Regions from separate parts of the Aestuariirhabdus sp. LZHN29 genome, predicted to be linked through region 1. Evidence: predicted binding sites of a transcription regulator. Region 1 holds the regulator's gene; the other holds the start of a gene.

What was found. The regulator sigma-54, encoded in region 1, starts transcription at its own class of promoters, with help from an activator protein. The targets are predictions, from matches to a motif close to TGGCACNNNNNTTGCTNT.
Region 2: ACP3PW_RS02975 (HesB/IscA family protein) is a predicted target of sigma-54. The motif match lies at 5,418-5,435, and genes of this name have one in related genera.

Annotation. Positions count from the first base shown of each region.
Region 1 is NZ_JBNIEU010000002.1:195,084-202,684, reverse strand. It holds gene ACP3PW_RS07600 (KpsF/GutQ family sugar-phosphate isomerase) at 1-478, shown strand, start outside; gene kdsC (3-deoxy-manno-octulosonate-8-phosphatase KdsC) at 478-1,002, shown strand; gene lptC (LPS export ABC transporter periplasmic protein LptC) at 999-1,568, shown strand; gene lptA (lipopolysaccharide transport periplasmic protein LptA) at 1,555-2,067, shown strand; gene lptB (LPS export ABC transporter ATP-binding protein) at 2,076-2,801, shown strand; gene ACP3PW_RS07575 (RNA polymerase factor sigma-54) at 2,919-4,451, shown strand; gene hpf (ribosome hibernation-promoting factor, HPF/YfiA family) at 4,576-4,863, shown strand; gene ptsN (PTS IIA-like nitrogen regulatory protein PtsN) at 4,876-5,331, shown strand; gene rapZ (RNase adapter RapZ) at 5,458-6,324, shown strand; gene ACP3PW_RS07555 (HPr family phosphocarrier protein) at 6,346-6,615, shown strand; gene pmbA (metalloprotease PmbA) at 6,633-7,601, opposite strand, start outside.
Region 2 is NZ_JBNIEU010000001.1:619,387-626,987, forward strand. It holds gene nifM (nitrogen fixation protein NifM) at 29-877, opposite strand; gene ACP3PW_RS02950 (nitrogen fixation protein NifZ) at 870-1,331, opposite strand; gene nifW (nitrogenase-stabilizing/protective protein NifW) at 1,331-1,678, opposite strand; gene nifV (homocitrate synthase) at 1,688-2,815, opposite strand; gene nifS (cysteine desulfurase NifS) at 2,862-4,082, opposite strand; gene nifU (Fe-S cluster assembly protein NifU) at 4,085-4,969, opposite strand; gene ACP3PW_RS02975 (HesB/IscA family protein) at 5,055-5,381, opposite strand; gene ACP3PW_RS02980 (SIR2 family protein) at 5,564-6,421, opposite strand; gene ACP3PW_RS02985 (2Fe-2S iron-sulfur cluster-binding protein) at 6,644-6,991, shown strand; gene ACP3PW_RS02990 (hypothetical protein) at 7,102-7,449, opposite strand; gene ACP3PW_RS02995 (hypothetical protein) at 7,526-7,601, opposite strand, start outside.

The DNA.
Region 1 (7,601 bases):
AGATGCGCTGGCCATTGCACTGCTTGAACGCCGCGGCTTTAGCGCCGAGGACTTTGCCTTCTCCCACCCCGGTGGCACCCTCGGTCGCCGCTTGCTGCTCAAGGTTGACGACGTCATGCACAGCGGTGAGCGCCTGCCCATCGTTGTGGAGGGCACCCCCCTGCGTGATGCACTCATGGAGATGACCCGCAAGGGACTCGGCATGACCGCCATCACCACTACAGATGGCGCCCTTAGCGGGGTCTTTACCGATGGCGACCTGCGCCGCTCACTGGACCGCGAGCTCAACATGGCAACCACCTCAATCGATGACGTCATGACCCGCAACTGCAAAACCGTCACCCAGGGAGTGCTCGCCGCCGAAGCGGTCCATATCATGGACGAGAGCAAAATTAACGGCCTTATTGTGGTCGATACTGCGCACAAACCCGTAGGTGCCCTCAATATGCATGACTTGCTGCGTGCGGGAGTCGTCTGATGTTCAGCCACCTAACTGCCCGCGCACAACGTATTCGCCTGGCGGTGTTTGACGTCGATGGCGTGCTCACCAACGGCCAGTTACTGTTTAGTGAAAACGGCGAAGAGCTGAAAGCCTTCTCTACCCTTGATGGGCAAGGCATCAAGATGTTGCAACAGGCCGGTATCGAGACTGCCATTATCACCGGGCGCCGCTCGCAACTGGTGGCACGTCGCGCCACCAATCTGGGCATCACCCACGTTTACCAGGGCCGTGAGGACAAGCTGGTTGCCCTGCAAGAGTTGCTACCCACACTGGGATTGACGCTGGATGAGGTTGCCTACCTCGGTGACGACCTGCCGGATCTGGCCGTTATTCGGCAGGTTGGACTGGGGGCAGCTGTTGCCAACGCCCATTTTTTCGTCAAACAGCACGCCTGCGCCGTCACCGAGACCAACGGCGGTAACGGCGCGGCGCGCGAGTTCTGCGATGCCTTGTTAGCCGCACAAGGGAAACTGCAGGACGCACTGGACCGTTATCTGTGAGAGCGCTGTTCATTGCACTGCTAGGGGGCATACTGCTCGCCTATGGGGGATTTTACCTCTACCAGAACACCCCCCTGCGGCAAGCCCTGACTCCGCCAGACACTGACCCTCGCGAGCGGCAGGAGGTCGACTTCTATATGCAAAACGCCCAGCTAACCCGATACAACGAACATGGCGCCCTTGACCACCGACTCAATGCCGTGGAGGTCAACCACTACCCCCACAACGACACCACGATGATCAGTGAGCCACGAATGACACTGTTAAAGGCGGACGGCGAGCGCCACATCAGCGCACGTTCTGGAAAACTGCTGCCAGGCAGCGAAGATCTGGAGCTATGGGATGATGTGGTGATGCGAGTGCTGGCGCAAGATGGTAGTGAACGGGGACGCCTTGATACCGATTTCATCACCCTATACTCTGGGCAGGAGCTGGCGTCCACCAACCGACCTGTCACCATTACTACACCCAGTGGCGTGACTCGTGCGGTGGGGATGAAAGCCAACCTTAACCAGGACCAAGTTCAACTGCTGTCCAACGTCAGAGGCACCTATGAAGCCCAATAGCTCCTTGATTATCGGCCTGTTAGCCAGCGCGCTCTTTAGCGCTGTCGCCCACGCCCTGCCGGAAGACCAGTCCCAACCTATTCGAATCAAGGCGGACACTGCCGATATTGATGAAGGCGCTGGGCGAGCCATCTACACCGGCAATGTGACGATGAACCAAGGCACTATCCATATTAGCGGCGACAAAATCACGCTCTACACCAAGGAGGGAAATGTCACCCGTATGGTGGCGGAAGGCAATCCTGCCCACTACCGGGAGAAGCCTGCCGCCGACAAGGAGATCATCAAAGCCTATGGCAATACCATCGACTACTCCGTTGCCAGCGATCAGGTGAAATTACTTAAGAACGCCCGCCTGCTGCAGGAGGGCAACTCCTTTACCGGCGAAACGATCCACTACAACATGACAACCCAGGCGGTTAATGCCCAGAGCGGAAGCTCCAGCAGCAAGGCCGGCAACCGTGTCGAAATGATTATCCAACCCAAAGTCAAGCAGTAGATATCCCCATGGCAACCCTTAAAGCACTTCACTTGGCAAAGAGTTACCGCGGAAGAAAGGTGGTCGAAGATATTTCGATCAGCATCTCCAGTAGCCAGATTGTCGGCTTACTAGGGCCGAACGGGGCAGGAAAAACCACCAGTTTTTATATGATTGTCGGGCTCGTGCAGTCCGATGGAGGCCAGATTTTAATCGATGGTGTGGATATTACCCGCCTGCCAATGCATGGCCGCGCACGCCAGGGCATAGGCTATTTGACCCAGGAAGCCTCCATTTTCCGAAAACTAACCGTTACCGAGAATATCCTCTCCATACTGGAAACCCGCAAGGATCTCAATCGCAAGCAGCGACTGGAAAAACTTGAAGCCCTGCTGCGGGAGTTCCACATCACCCATATTCGCAACAGCAAGGGTATCAGCTTGTCGGGTGGAGAGCGCAGACGAGTAGAGATCGCGCGGGCGCTAGCCACGGAACCCGCCTTTATCCTGCTCGATGAGCCCTTCGCCGGGGTCGACCCCATTTCGGTCAATGACATCAAGGATGTGATCCGCCACCTGCGCGACAAGGGCATCGGAGTGCTGATCACAGACCATAATGTTCGCGAAACACTGGATATCTGTGAGCTTGCCTATATCGTTAGTGAAGGCAAGATCATCGCCGAGGGTAATGCCGAGGCCGTGATGAATAACCAGAAAGTGAAAGACGTTTATCTGGGACACGAATTTCGCATATAGGCATTCATCCCGTTCAACCCTATAATAGAACCATGCAAGATTTTTGCCGGAGCAGGATGCGACCGGAAAACCCAACGGGAGTGATGCGCAGATTATGGACCGGACATTGTATTATTTATGAAACCATCCCTAGTCCTGAAAATGGGCCAGCAGCTGACGATGACGCCTCAGCTGCAACAAGCCATCAAACTACTTCAGCTCTCTACCCTGGATCTGCAGCAGGAGATTCAACAAGCCCTCGAATCCAACCCCATGCTCGAGCCCGAAGAGGGTTCCGATAATGAGGCGGCGACCGAGCAAGAAAGCGCAAAAGATGGTAGCGAGTTCGACAACAAGGCTGAAAACAACGGCCTAAAAGAGGCTGAGCAGCAGGATCAGCAAAGCGCCGACAGTGCCAACAACGAAAATGAGGTGATGTCCGACGACTGGCAGGACAATATCCCGGAAGATCTGCCCGTTGACACCGCCTGGGATGATGTTTATCAATCCAGTCTGCCGCCCTCCTCGGGGTCGGGCTCGTCCGACAACGATGAGTACAATCCGGCCACGCGAGCCAGCACCTCAGAAACCCTTCAGTCCCATCTGGAGTGGCAGCTTAACCTGACACCTATGTCCGACACCGACCGGGCGATAGCCATTACCATCATTGACGCACTCAAGGACGATGGCTATCTCAGCTGTAGCTGCGAAGAGCTGATGGAAGGCATCGAAGAGGATCTGGACATTGAACTGGATGAGTTTGAAGCGGTGTTACACCGTCTTCAGCAGTTCGATCCAGTCGGTGTGGCGGCTCGATCCCTCAGCGAGTGCCTGTTAATCCAGCTTGCCCAATTGCCCACCACCACCCCTCACCTGGGTTCAGCGGCCCTGGTGGTTGAGAAACACATCAACTTGTTGGGCTCCCATGATTACGCTCAATTAATGCGCAAAACCCGTCTCAAAGAGGCCGATCTCAAAGCTGCGATTGAACTGATCCAGACCCTCAACCCAAAACCCGGGGCAAGCATTCAAAGCAGCGAGCCTGAATATGTCATACCCGACGTCACCGTAAAAAAGGTGAACGGCCGCTGGACCGTCGAGCTGAACCCGGACTCTGTGCCCCGAGTCCGCATCAACTCGGGTTACGCTTCGCTGGTCAAACGTGCTGATAACAGTTCAGACAACACCTACCTGAAAAACCACTTGCAGGAAGCCCGCTGGTTTCTCAAGAGTCTGCAGAGCCGAAACGAAACACTGATGAAGGTGGCCACCCAGATCGTTGAGCATCAGCGCGGGTTTCTGGAGTATGGTGAAGAGGCGATGAAACCGCTGGTACTGCACGATATCGCCGAAGCGGTCAGCATGCACGAATCCACCATATCCCGGGTAACGACGCAAAAATACATGCACACCCCCCGCGGCATATTTGAGCTCAAGTATTTCTTCTCAAGCCATGTCAGTACCGCCAGTGGAGGAGAGTGCTCCTCTACGGCAATCAGGGCTATTATCAAGAAGCTTGTGGCCGCAGAGAACCCAAAAAAGCCATTGAGTGACAGCAAGATAGCGGGTTTGCTTGCTGAGCAGGGAATTCAGGTTGCTCGCCGCACTATTGCCAAATACCGGGAGTCATTATCAATTGCTCCTTCTAACGAAAGGAAACGTCTGGTATAGGTTATATTGATTGGCGACAACATTGAGATATCGAGCCTCGGATATGATCGGTAACAGAGGCATACACTTGAGCCTGACACGACGTCGACTCAACATCATGTAACAAACATTCAGGAGAAAACGCATGCAAATCAATATCAGTGGTCATCATGTTGATGTAACGGAAGCATTGCGTGAATACGTAGCAACTAAAGTCGATCGTCTTGAGCGACACTTTGACAGCATCACCAGCGTCAACGTAACCCTCAGTATCGAAAAAGAGGGACAAAAAGCGGAGGCCAATCTGCACGTCCGCGGTGCGGACATCCACGCAACTGCCGTCCATGAAGACATGTACGCGGCCATTGATATGCTGTCGGACAAACTGGATCGCCAGCTCATGAAACACAAGGAAAAGAATCTCGCCCGTTAATTAGATCTGGCTATGAATTTTATATCCCTCCTAAGCCCCGACCGCAGCCTCTGCGCTGCGGAAGGCGGCAGTAAAAAACGCGTACTCGAAACACTTGCCGAAACTCTCGCCCAGGCAGGGCAGGAGATAACAGCCGACGAGCTGTTTAACGGCCTGTTTGAGCGTGAACGCCTCGGCAGCACAGGCTTTGGCAAAGGTATTGCGATTCCCCATTGCCGACTCACCTCCTGTACAGAACCTGTGGCGGCACTGCTCAAACTGTCTGAGGGTGTCAATTTCGACGCCATGGACGAGCTCCCGGTAGATATCATCTTTGCCCTCGTTGTCCCCAACGAAGCGACTAACGAGCATCTGGCGATTTTGCAGGCTCTGGCCGGCCGGCTGGACAATGCCAGCTACCGTAACCGCCTGCGCGCCGCGCAGAGCAGTACCGAACTCTATCAAATGGCGATCGCCCCCCTCGACTGATCTCCCAAATCGCAGACCTGCCACAATGCAACTGGTATACTGCCAGCTCAGTGACTTACGCGGTCAACACCCACCACACCAGAAACAGGGCGCGGCACGCACCAGTCGGCAAGTGGAACCAGCAAAATGCGATTAGTAATCATCAGTGGAAGATCGGGATCCGGCAAAAGTAGCGCGCTGCACGTGCTCGAGGATCAGGGCTACTACTGTGTGGACAACATGCCAGCAGGCTTACTGGGGTCTCTAGCCGCAGAGATCTCAAGCGAGCAGTCACTTAGAAATGCCGCTGTCAGCATCGACGCACGCAACATGCACGCGGACCTTAAACGCTTCCCCGAGATACTGGCCCAACTAACCAATAATGGCGTGCAGTGCGAGGTGATCTACCTCGATGCAGACCCAGCTACCCTGCTAAAGCGTTTCAGTGAAACACGGCGACGCCACCCCTTGTCCAATGACAAATGCTCGCTGGAAGAGGCCATTTTCGCCGAAAGTGAGCTCCTGGCCCCCCTCAAGAATCGAGCAAAACTGACTCTGGATACCAGCGCACTATCACTGCACGAATTACGCGACCTGATTCGTACCCGTGTTGCGATGCGCACGGACGACAGTCTCGCACTGCTATTCCAGTCCTTTGGTTTCAAGCGAGGCATACCAATTGATGCCGATTACGTGTTTGATGTACGCTGTTTACCTAACCCTTATTGGGTAGCGCACCTGAGGGGCTTCAGTGGGCTCGAGAAACCCGTGCGGGATTTTTTGGGAGAACAACCTGAGGTACAGCAGATGCTGGCTGATATCGGTGACTTTGTGGAGCGCTGGCTTCCAGCATTCGAGGCGGGAAACCGAAGTTACATGACCATCGCCATCGGCTGCACCGGCGGCCATCACCGCTCGGTATACATCAGCGAAGAGCTGACCCGACGCTTTAGTAGTCAGATTCAAAACGTTCAGGTTCGTCACCGCGAACTGCACACCGCGCAAAAACAATAAAATATAATAACAGTAGCGACAATGATAGAAACCAAGATTCATATCATCAACAAACTCGGACTCCACGCCCGAGCAGCGTCAAAATTTGTGACCACGGCGGCCGCTTTCGGCAGTAGTATCGAAGTGGGGCGCGGCACCACCATGGTCGATGGCAAAAGCATCATGTCGGTGATGCTGCTGGCAGCCAGCCAAGGCACCGAGCTTGATTTGCGCATCGACGGCGACGACGAGGATCGGGCACTGCAAGCGATCAGCGAGCTGGTCAACGATTTCTTTGGCGAGGGAGAGTAAGCTCTCGACCGAAAAACCTAGTCGCCCCCTACGGTCATACCATCAATCAGGATGGAACCTGCCTGCACATTGCCACGGTGATCCACATCATTCCCCACCGCGACGACATTCGCAAACATATCCCGCAGGTTACCCGCGACCGTTATCTCCGATACCGGATACTGAATCACCCCATTTTCGACCCAAAACCCACTGGCTCCCCGCGAGTAGTCCCCGGTTACCAGATTAACCCCCTGCCCCAGCAGCTCGGTAATCAATAAACCGCTACCCATCTGCCGCAGTAACGCCGGGGCATCCAAACCGCTATCACTGATTCGCAGGTTGTGCGCCCCCCCGGCATTGGCGGTGCTGGTCATACCCAATTTACGCGCCGAGTAGGCGCCCAACAGATAACTGCAGAGCACTCCATCTTGCACAAAGGATTTGTCGTAAGTCGCCAGACCGTCATTATCAAACGACGCACTGGCGAGGCCACCTCGCAAGCGGGGCCGCTCATAGATGCTGACAAACTCAGGAAACAGCGGCTTATCCAGCTGATTCAATAAGAAACTCGCTTCACGATACAGGCTTGACCCACTGATCGCCCCCAGCAGATGGGACAGTAGCCCACTGGCAACCTCTGCAGCGAACAGCACCGGGACCTGACAGGTTGGTATCTTTCGGGGATCGAGGCGCTGCAAGGTTCTATTGGCTGCCTGGGTACCGATCGATTCAGGACTTTCCAGATCCTCTCGCTTACGGGACACGGCATACCAATAATCCCGCTGCATCCGCTCCTGTTCGCCCGCAATCAGCACACAACTCAAGCTCTGCCTTGAGGCCAGGTAGCTGCCCATAAAACCATGACTGTTGCCGTACACCCGGCAGCTTTGATGCGTTGAGAGGCTTGCTCCCTCGGAATTGGTTATCTGCTCCGAGACATCGAGCCCCGCCTGCTCGCAACGAGTGGCGATCTCCAGCCCATGGTCCACCTCCACATCCCAGGG
Region 2 (7,601 bases), on a different contig from region 1:
TCAGGGACGCAGCCAACCCGTCAGTAGTTCAGGCCATCAGCGATGCCAACCACCGACGCCGAGCACGCTCACTAGACTGCTCGTCGAGGCGCTGGCGGATTCGCGCCTCCACTTTCGCAAAAGGAACGACTCCCGCCGGTTCAATGCCATTGCACCGAATCAGGTGCATACCCACTTCGGTTTCAATGACGTCGCTCAGGTTACCCTCTCCCAGGCCTCCGCCTGTCCCAAACAAAACCGCATCAATTTGCGGGTAAAGGTGTCCGGCGGGTATCCAGCCCAGATCCCCTCCTTGTAACACCGAAGGGCACTCCGAATAACGCGAAATCTGCTCTTCAAACTCGGCAGGTTGCGCCATCACCCGCTGCCGGATTTTGCTCATCCGCGCGACCACCAACCCACGTTGATTCTCTTCGTAGTCATCGTTTAGCGTAATCAAAAGGTGCTGCACGCGGCGGCGTTCAGGACGATGGAACTTCTCCGGAAAGTTTTCATACAAAGTGTAAGCTTCCTCTTCGGAGGCTTGCTCACTCGCCGGCGTACAGCGCTCAATCACCAGCTCTACTCGCAATTGACGCTCCAGCAAGGCCTCTACTCTGGTGGCATTAAGACCCAGGGCACAGAGATCATCGAGCAGATCCTCTTCATCCTCGTATTGCTCTCGCAGACTCTCCAACGCTCGCTGCACAGCCTCTTCACCGACCACCACCTGCGCCGCTTCGGGCAAGGCTAACAGCTTGGTTTCCAGTAGGTGCTGGCGGGCCACCGCGCCCTCCAACCATTGCTGCTGTTCGCTGTCGAGCTGATCCGGCGCCACGCCAAAGCGGTGCTGTGCGGCACGCAACCGGTAGTAGTTCATGTCAGCCGCTTCACTCATCATCCCACTCCCCCAACACCCGTTCAGGCACCTGTAAGGTCCTGCCAGGGAATCGCACCTGATAACAGACAGATGCACTGTCCAGGCCCTCTTCCCCGCGATTACGAATCACCTTTAATACCTGTCCCTGATCACCACGGCGCACAACCACCTCACCATGGGTCGAAAGATCGACCGTTGCCTGTACCTGCTGCCTGAATTCGAAGCGACTGTCGATCCACGGCTCGGACGCAGCAATGATCTCTTCTTGACGACAACCTACCTGAATATTGTGATCCAGAAAGTGGACTCGATAGATCACCTGATCCTGTAAAAAGGTGCCAACGTCGACGATATGCCCTGTACTGCCACGGGTGACCAGAAGATCCCCTCGGCTTTTTCCGGGATAGGTGCCATCGTCACGGATGGTGCGAATAACCCGTACCTTTTCCCCGTAATCGTATTGAGCGTCCATTATCCCTCCTCGGCTGACTGGAACTCATCCAGACTCACGAACCCGGGCTCATCGCGTCGATACACCTTCAATGCCTTCTGCTCACTCGCACTTGAACCTACAAAATCCTCATAGGCTCGCGTCAACCACAAGCCATAGTGGCCACGGGCACTGTGGCTGGCATCCAGTGGATTCGCCTTCAGATAATCATGATAGCGCTGCAGAATATGCAATCGATTGACCTGAACGCAACGGCGATCGTAGTCGATACCGAAGAAGTCGAGAAACTCCTCGGCGCTGCCCAGCTCCGACAGCTCATCTTGCAACGCCAGCTCCTCCTCTCGGGGCGCTCCATTCGAGTAATTCATAGCAGGCTCCTAAGCGCTAAGTTGGCGGTAATAGCTACGCAGCTGGTGACTGCCAGGCGCGCGCTTGCGGCGTTCGCTAAAGCGGCGCACCCAGGGCAAAATGCGCGCAGCATCCTCCCGTTTCAGGGGCAAGCCAAGCTCCTGATAGGCGAGCATCAAGCCACTCATACCGGAATGCTTTCCAAGTACCAGACGGTGTTCACGACCCACCTCTGCGGGATCAATGGATTGATAATTATGAGGATCTTTCAACAAACCATCGACATGAATACCGGACTCATGGGTAAACACGCCTTCACCCACAACACTTTTCTGCCATCCCACCGGACGCCCCGAGGCGACCTCGACCAGGGCGCTCAAGTCAGAAAAACCTTTCAAATTAATTCCAAGGTGGCGCCCATAGAGTTTTTCCAACCCCATCACTACCTCTTCCAGCGGTGCATTGCCGGCACGTTCACCGAGACCGTTTACGGTGGTGTTGAGGTGAGTAGCGCCGCCCACAACCGCCGCGAGGGAGTTGGCTGTTGCCAGCCCCAGATCATCATGGGCGTGCATTTCCAATTCAAGGTCGAAACCTTTGCGCAAGCGACGAAATATTTTGCGTACCCCAAACGGCTCCATCACCCCCAGGGTATCGGCAAAACGTAATCTCAATGCACCGGCACGTTGAGCGGCATCGGCCACCCGCATCAAAAAGTCGGGGTCAGCACGGGAAGCATCTTCCGCACCGATACACACCTCGAGCCCCATATCCCGAGCGCAGGCGACATGATGAGCTATTTTTTCCAATACCCGCTCGGGTTCGACCCGTAGCTTATTGGCAATTTGCTGTTCCGACACGGGGATCGACAAATCAACCATAGCAACACCAAGATTGGCACACAGCGCCAGATCATCCTCGCGCATTCGGCTCCACACCAACAGCCGTGCATCGAGGCGCAGCGCGCTAAGGGCGCGAATGGCAGCCCGCTCCGCATCCCCCATAGCGGGAATACCCACTTCTAGTTCATGCACGCCCAGGGAATCAAGGCGACAGGCGATCTCCAGCTTTTCCTCGACAGTAAAGGCCACTCCGGCCGATTGCTCCCCATCCCTGAGCGTTGTGTCGTCAATCACTATGCTATCGAAAGCAGACATATGCGGCTCCTTCACCCTGCACCTACCGATGCCCGGGTGGTTAGTTTCATGCGTATACCGGTGCGAATGCCATCTCCGGATCGGTGATCGGCGCGCCTTTGTTCCAATAAGGGGATAGCTCCCGTAAACGCTCGATAATGCCCGGCATCACCGCGATCACATGATCAATCTCGGCGTCGGAGGTCTCCCTCGACAGCGAAAAACGGATGCTGCCGTGGGCCGCGGTGTAGGGAATATCCATCGCCCGCATTACATGAGAGGGCTCGAGCGAACCGGAGGTACAGGCCGAGCCACTCGACGCCGCGATCCCTTCGCGGTTAAGCAACATCAGAATCGCTTCTCCCTCAACGTACTCAAAGGCGATGTTGGCGGTATTCGGAAGGCGCTCATCCCCATTCCCGGTAACAAAAGCATGGGGTACTGTTGCCAATACCGATCTCTCCAGCCGATCGCGCAGGGCCCGCACCCGCGTATTCTCTTCCGCCATATACTGCTCAGCCAACTCGCACGCTGTGCCCAGCGCGACGATCGCCGCACTGTTTTCGGTACCGGCACGACGGCCGCGCTCCTGATGTCCCCCACGCAACAAAGGTCGGTAGCGGGTGCCCCGGCGCAGGTATAGCACACCAATGCCTTTGGGGCCGTGTAACTTATGCCCCGACAGCGACAGCATATCGATCGCCGTATGCTTAAGATCAATCGGTATTTTTCCCACCGCCTGCACTGCATCGGTGTGAAACATCACCCCCGCCTCTCGCGCCATGCGTGCCATCTGCTCTACTGGAAACAGGTTCCCGGTTTCATTGTTGGCCCACATCACAGAGACGATAGCGACCCGCGAGGATAGAAGCGCCTCATACTCGGAAAGATCAAGGCGTCCTAACCTGTCTACGGACAGGCGGTGAACGATATAGCCCTCCTTCTCCAATTGGTCACACAACGCCAAAATGGCCGGATGTTCAACCAGGGTTGTGATGATCTCATTACGATCGGGCTGCGCTCGCAGGGCGGACATGATCGCGGTGCTATCGGACTCGGTACCGCAAGAGGTAAAAATAATTTCAGTGTCATAGGCCGCGCCCAACAGGGACTGAATCTGTTCGCGAGCCTGCTGGACCGCTTTACCTACCCCATCAGCGAAGCTGTGCATTGACGATGGGTTACCAAACTGCTCGCTAAAAAACGGCAACATGGTTTCCAGTACTCGCGGATCAACGCGCGTGGTGGCGTTGTTGTCCAGGTAAACGGAGGTTGGCTTGGAAGTCATAATCACACCTCCCTATTAACGGTTTGGCCAGGATTGTTAACCGGTATCAGGCGTACAAACTCGCCCAGACTCTCTACCAGTCTTTGCTGCACCCAGCCTAGGGTTGCGCCCGCCATCTGGCACCCGCCACAGGCTCCCTGCATGCGCACAAATATTTTTTCGTCCTGCACCTCAACCAGTTCGATGTCACCACCGTCGGATTTCAACTGGGGGCGCACCTCTTCGAATACTTTTAGAATCGCCTGCACTCGCTGCACCAGGGATACTGAACCTGCTTGCTGTTCTGGTGCGGCGACCTCAACTGCCACAGGAGTTCCAGCCTCGGCAAGTACACTGCTTATAATCTCTTCAATCCCTTCATGGCATGAGGAGCAGCTTCCCCCCGCCTTGGTGTAGTGGGTGACCTGCTCCACGGTTTTCAGGTCGTGTTGACGCACTACATTTTCGATCAATACCGCATCGACGGCGAAGCACTTACACACCAGCGCCCCCTCCTCGTGATCATCCTTCCACACCTCTCCACGATAATTGGCAACTGCGGCCTGCAGGGCCTCCTGGCCCATCACCGAACAGTGCATCTTTTCCGGCGGGAGGCCATCCAGATAGTCAGCAATATCCTGATTACTCACCTTAAGTGCCTGATCCAGTGTTTTACCCTTAATCAATTCGGTCAGCGCGGAAGAGGAAGCGATAGCGGAGCCGCACCCAAAGGTCTGGAATCCCGCATCCTCGATAATTTCAGAGTCGGGATTGACCCGCAGCGTCAAACTCAGGGCGTCGCCGCAACTGATGGAGCCCACGTCACCAATAGCATTGGCATCGGGTACTGCTTTGGCATTTTTGGGTTCAAAAAAAAGCTCTTTTACTTTATCGGAGTATTCCCACATACCGGTTCTCCCATTTTTCTGTTAGCTCGCCGCAGCGAGGCTCTCTGGTAATAGTTGTGTGGTGTCGTTTTTCTTGGCTAATCTCTCAGGCCGCCGTTGATTTACTGCATCCGGAACAGCCAGAATTTTGATTTGGATTATCGAAGGTGAAACCTTTGCGTCCATCCTGCTCAACAAAGTCCACCTGCACTCCCTGCAAATGTGACGTACTTTCGTTATCTATAAAAAGCACCAAACCCTGACTCTCAAACACCTGATCGTCGCTGGTTGGGTTATCCTCCACCCGAATCAGATAACGCAGACCAGAGCATGGGCTCCCGACGACTCCAATCCGCAGCCCGGCGGTGCGACTATCCCGGGCAGCGAGCGCGCTGCGTATCGTGCTCAGGGCTTGATCAGTGAAATTCAACATAAGGCCCTCTCTGGTTTTATAGGCTTCACCAGTGGAAGAGCAAGGGCTATGCCAGAGGTCCAACGTCACTGCATAGTGCTGTTTTTATGGGTTTTTTTAACAATATGCATGAAGTGAGGGCGTCGTCTTGTCGGCTTTACGACAGACAGCACGACGCCTACGGGGGAGCAATGTCGTATTACCTACAACCTGGCCGTCGTTTTCTCGGTGGCCTGCTGCAGATACCGGGTAAAGCTGTTCAGCGGCTCTTCAATGATCTCCAGCGACATGCGGGCACAGTAACGCCGCTCTTTGGCCGTGGGTTGTTCGAGGAACACCCAGCCTCTTGGAGTAGCCGCTCCGTAACTGATTTCAGTAACCAGCATCCGCTCTGTATCGCGGTTCAAGGGTAGGCCCAACAATAGATACTGTTTGTTGTCACGATACTGTTTGAGCGCGGGAGGAATCGCGAATCCACCCATCAGCTCGGTCAGGTAATCCACGAAATCGGCATCAGAGGCGATATAGGAGGGCTCTGGATGAGGGCAACCCAGGGGCTTGAATAGCACCGGCCACTCCGGCTTTATCTGCTCATCCGTTATCTCCCGATAGTCACCCTGATAGCCCCGGTATAGCTTGTAGCGAAGTCCACTGCCCATGGTGCGGCAGACCCCCTTCACCAGCAGATGCTCCTGTGCCGAGTAACTATCCAACAACTGTGAATCCCGATTCAGGTCCACGACCCAGGGCGGTGCCAATGCCGCCACCGCATCGTGCAACTGCGAACGAGTCCAGGGGCGATCATAAAGGCGAGTGAGGAAACGGGCCACCGCTGCCTGCCCACGGCGCTGTTCAATATGCTGGGCGGCCCGTGAAAACTCCACCATCAGCCGCGGCATCATCTCCCTACCCTGATTCATCGCCAGGATCAGGCTGCGGTTATCGGCAGGTATCGCAGCGCCCGTTTCGGGGTCAACCGCGCCATCAAGGGCGCCCGGCCCGAGCAGGGGAACCAGGGCGCCGGAAGCGACCCCTTCGCGTAAGCGTTCGTAGTCGATCATCGGGTATTCTCCTGTGTAAGGTACAGGAGGCACTGCAAGAAGCTATCCAACTGCGGCACTGATGGCTGTCAACTGTGCGACACAATCCCCTCGATTGTTTACTGCTCGACAATCCTGCCCCTCCCAGCAACCAAGAATCAATAAGTTACGGTGGCACGACCCTTGCCCTCTACCCCGGGTGGTTGTTTAACCACACACCCAACTATCATCAGGAGAGAAACCATGCCCCAAGTAACCTTTAGTGCCAAAAGCGGCAACAAGACCGTGACCTATGCGGTGGCCGGCAGTCATACCGAAACCGTATTGAAACTGGCCCAAAAAAACGATATCCCCATCGGCTTCGATTGCGAGGACGGCAACTGCGGCACCTGTTGCGTCGATGTCGAGATCACGAGTGACACCACCCCGATGGGCGGCCCGCTCACCGACAAAGAGCAGCGCACACTGGTCGCCATTGGAAAGTTGAAACGTGCCGAGATCGAACAGATGGCCGTTGATGATCTCCCCAGCCCTCACCGACTGGCGTGCCAATTGATTCTGCGTGATGAAGAGGTGACGATCTCTTACTGATATCTCGCCCGCCTCACCTCTCGGGTGGGGCGAACTCAACACGCAGCGGTACCCATGCATTCGCATCCGTAACTACACCGGGTTGAAACTGGGCAGATCGTCTCCTGACCCTAACCGCCATTGCACCCGCGCTCACTAAAATCGATCTGTGAAGCGCCGGCGGTAGCGTTAAAGACAATGCGCACCCGACCCTGGGGCAGCGGCTCCACCTGCCATACAAATCCTCCACGAACCCGTTCAAAAAGCCCGGCAGGTTCAAACCCGTTCACCATCACCAGACGCTCGCCACTGCTGGCAATACGCTCCAGTCCGAGCATCGCATTGTGCATGGGTACCGGGCAGCGGCAACCGCAGCTATCGAACTCGATATAGGGCAGCCCATCGCGGATATAGCGAACAAAGGGCAAAGTCGCCCCAGCTAGGGTCAGGGAGATGGGGTTTAGAGGGTTAGTACTCATCGGTCGCTCCAAATCAATTCGGGGGTCAACAGAATAAAGCAAACACTACGCCAAGCCGGCACGGCAGATCGATCGATTACTGGCACTCCGCCACGATCCCCACGGACATCTCTCCCAGCGCCCGCCCCTGGGAGAGTTCATCAAATGCGTTT